2 linked regions of the Bremerella alba genome follow. The main gene of each other region encodes a partner of the protein of the gene in region 2 in a complex. Links are inferred from orthologs where the notes say so. Each region holds a gene or a part of one and is shown on either strand. Other genes may lie near its edges.

Region 1 (2,970 bases), on a different replicon or contig from region 2:
GCTCTATGGTCTGGCCATGGAATTGCGTAAAGAAGGCAGCCACGACCAAGCCCGAGCCGAGTTCGAGAAGCTGATGCGCGGTGCTCCCCCCTATGTGGCGGCATGGTTTATGTGTGGCCAGATGTTAGCGGAGATGGGTGAGATAGAGGATTCGCGAACGGTTCTCCGCGAAGGGATCGAGATTGCTCGCCAGCAAGGCGATGCCCATGCCGCCGGAGAAATGGGCGAGTTGCTGGCATCTTTAGGAAGCATGGGGGAGTAGTCCCCCCAAGTCTGCAGCAGAGTCGTTAGAATAGATCGATTCGGGGTAGCGCATTTCCGCCAGCATGTTTGCCTAGCAATCTGCCGGCGGTTGCCGAGGCCAGTCGAGAAGAGGAAAGGGAGACGGAGTGGAATTCCAGCTAGCATCCGAGTTTAAGCCCGCCGGAGATCAGCCTGCCGCGATTAAGTCCCTGACCGAGGGTATCCTGGCTGGCAAGAAGCACCAATGTCTGCTCGGGGTGACGGGCTCCGGCAAGACGTTCACCATGGCGAACGTCATCCAAAACATGCAGCGTCCAGCGCTGGTGATCTCACACAACAAAACCCTGGCCGCCCAGCTCTACTCGGAATTCAAAGACTTCTTTCCCAACAACGCGGTTCATTACTTCGTCAGCTACTACGACTATTACCAGCCGGAAGCGTACATTCCGCAGCGCGATATCTACATCGAGAAAGATGCTTCGATCAACGATGAGATCGATCGTCTGCGTCTCGCTTCGACCAGTGCTCTGGTCAGTCGCCGCGACGTCATCATCGTGGCGAGCGTGTCCAGCATCTACGGCTTGGGTTCGCCCGACGACTACAAGAAGATGATGGTCAGCATTCGTAAGGGGCAGATGGTCGATCGCGATGACATCCTTTCCCGCCTGGTCGACATCCTTTACGAACGGAACGACGTCGGCTTCGAACGATCGAAGTTCCGTGTTCGAGGCGATTGCCTGGAGATCTGGCCTTCGTACGAAGAGTTCGCCTACCGCATTGAATTGTGGGGAGACGAAGTCGAGCAGTTGGCGATCATTAACCCCACCACTGGCGAAATCATCAGCCAGCAAGATCAACTGTTCATCTATCCGGCAAAGCACTTTGTGATGCCAGAAGAACGTATCGAAAAGGCCGTGGCGAATATCCGCGCAGAACTCAACGGCCGCCTGGAAGAGCTGAAGCAGGCCGGCAAGTTGCTCGAAGCCCAGCGGCTTAACGCGCGAACTCGGTTCGACCTGGAGATGATGCAGGAAGTGGGCTTCTGCCCGGGGATCGAAAACTATAGCCAGCCATTGTCGGGGCGTCCCAGGGGGGCTCCGCCGAGCACGCTATACGACTTCTTTCCGGATGACTTCCTGTTGTTTGTCGACGAATCGCACGTGACGGTGTCGCAGATCTCGGCCATGTATCATGGCGATCGCAGCCGCAAGATGAATTTGGTCGAGCACGGTTTTCGCCTGCCCAGCGCGATGGATAACCGGCCGATGAAGTTCGAGGAATGGGAAAGCATCCTGAACCAAACGGTTTTCGTCTCAGCGACCCCATCCAAGTACGAGTTGGAAAAGACAACCGGCGAAGTGGTCGAGCAAATCATTCGCCCGACCGGATTGCTCGATCCGGTGATTGAAGTCTGCCCGGCTCGTGGTCAGGTACCGCACTTGTTGGAAGAGATCCGGGCCCGCATTGTCGCCGGCGAGCGAACGCTAGTGACCACATTGACCAAGCGACTCGCCGAAGATCTTTCGCACTACTTCAACGAAAAAGGGGTTCCGTGTAAGTGGTTGCATAGCGAACTCGACGCGTTCGAGCGAGTTGAACTGCTGCGTGATCTTCGTGAAGGCAAGTTCGACTGTTTGGTCGGGGTGAACCTGTTGAGGGAAGGTCTCGACCTGCCGGAAGTTTCGTTGGTGGCCATTCTCGATGCCGACAAGGAAGGCTTTCTGCGCAGCGAAACCTCGTTGATTCAAACCGTCGGGCGATCGGCTCGTAACGTGAATGCCAAGGTGATCATGTACGCGGACAAAATGACTGCGGCCATGCAAAGTGCAATCGACGAGACGGCCCGACGTCGTGAAATTCAACAGGCCTACAACAAAGAGCACAATATCACGCCAGAGACGATCAAGAAGAATATCCGCCGCGGTATCGAGTCAGAAGCGGACGCACATCGTAAAGCGAACGAAGCCGTCGGCCGCAATGATGACTCCGAGATTATCACGCAGGAATTCATCAACGAACTGCAGACTGAAATGCTGGAAGCAGCCGAGAACCTCGAGTTCGAGCGAGCCGCGTCCATTCGCGATCGAATTTCGAAGATGGAAGATTCGGTCGGTAAAAAGAAGAGCGATGTCGAAGGTGGAAGTGGGGGCAAAGGTGGTAAACGCGGCCGCCGCACCCGAGCCGGCGGCAAAATTCCAAGACCGAAAAAAGGTGCTTCGTAGATCGGAGCTTCCACCAACTCGGGGTGGCCCCGAAATTCATTTTAGATCGCACCGTTACTTTCTAAGCTATCCGGTGAATGCTTAAACTTCTTTCGGGAATTTATCGTGCACGATTACATCGTCTTGTGATAACTGCCCCGGTTTGCCCCAGGCCTTCTGCGTGGCCTGGCCGACGACGATCATCATGCCCAGCACGTGGTCTTCGGGCAAGTTGATGATCTCGGCGACCTTGTTCGGGTCGTAGCCGACCAAAGCCCCGGTGTCGTAGCCCATGCTCTTGGCGGCCAACATGATGGTCTGAGCGGCAATGCCCATCGATCGCATCGCTTCGTCCCGCTGCAATTGCGGCTTGTTGTCGTACAAGCCGACCAGCATGCCCACCAACTTCTGACCCACTTCCGGCGGCGAATCCTTCCAGTAACGTTCCGGCTCCTTCTTATAGGCATGCATATCGGCAGTTAGCACGATCAGCAGGGACGCATCCGAGACCTGGGCCTGGTTGTAG
Region 2 (3,046 bases):
CAAACCGATTCGACTCGGTGCCCAGCGTTTGATTTGGGTTCGCACGTCCATCTTCCTGCACCGCGGCGGCTTCACCTCCCCATATCAGCTTTGCTCCGCTTCGGCCGAAGTTTTCCCAACGCCGAATTGTAAACTCGGTCGGTGTTCCGTCGGTATTTGCGTCCCATCCTTCCATGGGATGGATACACCAGCGGTTACCGATCGTAAAACCATCCGTTTTCATTGGGGCTGCCATAGGCGAACCCTGGTCGCGCGTAAGTATCGAATCATCGCATGGCAAGCTGAGCCCCAACTGCGTTAGGCGATCGCGAAACGCTTCGACGGTTTTCAGCTGGGCTACTTTGATGAAACGATTACTCATGGGTTAATCTCAACTGGAAGAGGCTGATCGAAGTTCTGAGTAGGCGAGAACGAATTTCTTTTGATCACCGGTGACGAATTGAACCGTTGCCGTGCGTTTGGCACCTTCGCCACTCATGGCAATAATCTTGCCTAGTCCGTAGTTCGGATGAATAACGGCCATGGATTGATGGAATTGGTCCGGATTCAATTTCGGTGCCGACGAACTGGGACCCTTCACCATGTCGGCTGCGGTAATCAGCATTCTAGTATGGGATGAAGGAGAATTACTTGGCGAGTCGTCGGAAATATTGCCCGATTCGCCAATCTGACTGAAGTCGTCCGGTGGGATATCATGGACATCCTCCCATTCTTGTGATGTCGGAGCATATCGTCCCAGTGCCGCTTGGAAGTCCATTTCTTCCCGAGGCAATTCGAAGAGGAATTTACTGGGTACCGTCATCATGCGTCGCCCGCGAAAATCGCGTTGGTTCGCCGTGCTTAGCTCTAGCTCTTCCTGGGCTCGGGTGATCCCCACGAACATCAATCGCCGTTCTTCTTCGAGTTGGGCGTCCGAGTCTTTCGAGCGTTCGTGCGGCAGTAGACCTTCTTCGATCGCTACCATAAACACATGCGGAAATTCGAGGCCTTTTGCCGCGTGGAGTGTCATCAAGGTGACGCGGTCCAGGGCCGTGTCGAATTCATCGGTCTCATTGACCAGCGCTTTGTCTTCCAGGTACTGCTCGAGGGTACCATCCTCTGGGTGCTGGAAGTCGAATTCCCGAGCTGACGAGAGTAGCTCGTCGATGTTTTCCAGGCGGGAAACGTCCTCCTCGTCGTCGGAGTCTTCATATTGGGCTCGTAGACCTGTCTCGCTCAGAATTGCCCCTAGAATCTCTTCCACCGGCTGGTTGATCTTCAAGGAGATCCGATCGAATATCGCGACAAATTTAGCCACCGCTACGGCGGCTCGCTTATTGAGCGAGTCGATCATTCCTGCCTCGCGGGCAGCATCTAGCATGGAAATACCGTGGTCCAACGCGTGGACCTGAAGTTTGAGTATTGTCGTCTTACCAATTCCGCGGGTAGGCGTATTCACGACACGAGTGAACGCGACATCATCGCGCGGATTATTCACGAGCATGGCATAGCCAAGGACATCCTTGATTTCCTTGCGATGGTAAAACTCGACACCGCTCACGATCATGTAGGGTATGCCCTGCTGGCGGAGAGCTTCTTCGTAGGCGCGGGAGAGCGCGTTGACTCGATAGAAGATCGCGAAGTCTCGCGGTTGGCGTTTTCCTTGAGCCACATAAGTCGCAATGCGTGTCGCGATAGCTTGCGCTTCCTCGTGACTGGTCACATAAGACAAAAAGCGTACCGGCTTTCCTGTAGGATGGTCGGTGAAGAGTGACTTTTTTTTGCGCCGCTTGTTGTGTCCAATGAGGTGATCTGCCACAGAAAGAATATTAGGCGTGCTCCGGAAATTCTGCTCCAGGCGAACGACCTTTACCTGGTCAAAGTCTTTTTCATAATCAAGAATGTTATTCAGGTTCGCCCCACGCCAGCCGTAAATCGATTGATCGGGATCCCCGGTAACACCTAGGTTAGGGTGCTGTTGGGAAAGGGAACGCACTAGAAGGTACTGCACCAGGTTCGTATCTTGATATTCGTCGACCAGGATATAACGAAAGCGTTCGTCGAGCGCGGCCCGCAGTTCCGGGTTCTCTTGCAGCATCTGGGCAACCAGCATCAGCATGTCGTCGAAGTCAACGGCATTGGCAGCGCGAAGCTGACGTTGGTATTCCGGGTAAACGTCCTGCACGATCGAGCTGATTGCGTTCGCGGAATTCGCTTCGTATCGTTCCGGCAGAACCATGTTGTTTTTGGCCCAACTGATTGCCTTGGCGACTTTCTCAGGCGTTGCGTGCGTCATCGATATCTCTTCGGTCTGAAGAGCACGCTTAAGAATTTGAAGAGAGTCGGATGTGTCGTAGATGGTGTAATTCGGCTCGAGTCCAACCAGATTGGAATAAGCCCTGAGCAGCCGCGCGCAAAATCGATGAAACGTACTGACCCAGACAGTGCTTTCCGGGGCCAGCCGTTCGACTCGGGAACGCATCTCTTGCGCTGCTTTGTTGGTAAACGTGAGCGCAACGATCTGCGACGAATAGACACCGCTGCGAAGCATGTACGCGATGCGATGGGTGACAACTCGCGTCTTTCCACTGCCAGGGCCGGCCAAGACGAGGATTGGTCCGTCGACATGAGAAACAGCGTCACGCTGGGCGCTAGTCAGTCCTTCAAATAAGGAATCGGTCATCCATCAACCTATCGAAAGAGTGCTAGCGTGTTTGGCGAGCCAAGTTCGCTAGCACCGTTGAGGTAGTTTCCGTAAATTTTTCCGAAACTGGTATTCAATTCTAAAGAAATGAGTATAGTAAACGCGATCGCGTCGCGAGACCCTCGGCCAGGCTCTAAAGCCTCGGTTGAATGTGGAGCGACCACGACAAAGTGGTTCTAGGGATGAACCGCTACCATTTTCATTTTTTCATTTGCGATAGGGAGGGAACCCATGCCACGAATTCCTCTAAATTCAGTAGACCAACAACATGACGATCTGTTGGCCAAGCTGGAAATGAGTACGGCGGAAATCGGTTTGACGGTCCGCACGACAAATTGCCTTGAGGAAAAGGGCATCTTCACT

The links. The genes of interacting proteins can lie anywhere in the genome.
Region 1: the proteins of HOV93_RS14015 (region 2) and uvrB are in contact, whole or in part, in a crystal structure (PDB 7EGT), measured with the Thermus thermophilus proteins. The link is inferred for Bremerella alba from one-to-one orthologs. Residues at the interface, in WP_096412145.1 of Thermus thermophilus: His654, Arg656, Phe657, Gln666, Asp668, Glu669, Lys680, Arg681, Leu682, Ser683, Lys685, Tyr686, Ala687; in WP_096411307.1 of Thermus thermophilus: Glu23, Leu25, Arg26, Asp27, Gly28, Glu29, Arg30, Phe31, Arg55, Glu326, Asp327, Phe328, Glu379, Ser382, Gln383, His398, Gly400, Arg401.

Annotation. Positions count from the first base shown.
Region 1 is NZ_JABRWO010000005.1:108,290-111,259, reverse strand. Bases 30-2,927 are described here. They hold uvrB (excinuclease ABC subunit UvrB), read left to right. Parts: upstream 30-389; coding sequence 390-2,465; downstream 2,466-2,927. Other genes in these bases: HOV93_RS10070 (nitroreductase family protein), read right to left, coding at 2,547-2,927; HOV93_RS10080 (tetratricopeptide repeat protein), read left to right, coding at 30-262. Also shown: more of HOV93_RS10080, read left to right, coding at 1-29; more of HOV93_RS10070, read right to left, coding at 2,928-2,970. UniProt on the Escherichia coli protein: The UvrABC repair system catalyzes the recognition and processing of DNA lesions. A damage recognition complex composed of 2 UvrA and 2 UvrB subunits scans DNA for abnormalities.
Region 2 is NZ_JABRWO010000007.1:327,965-331,010, reverse strand. What follows is about bases 17-2,990. They hold HOV93_RS14015 (ATP-dependent helicase), read right to left. Parts: upstream 2,663-2,990; coding sequence 371-2,662; downstream 17-370. Other genes in these bases: HOV93_RS14010 (DNA-directed RNA polymerase subunit alpha C-terminal domain-containing protein), read left to right, coding at 2,915-2,990; HOV93_RS14020 (oxidoreductase), read right to left, coding at 17-361. Also shown: more of HOV93_RS14020, read right to left, coding at 1-16; more of HOV93_RS14010, read left to right, coding at 2,991-3,046. UniProt on the Escherichia coli protein: A helicase with DNA-dependent ATPase activity. Unwinds DNA duplexes with 3'-5' polarity. Translocates on single-stranded DNA with 3'-5' polarity. Initiates unwinding more efficiently from a nicked substrate than double-stranded DNA.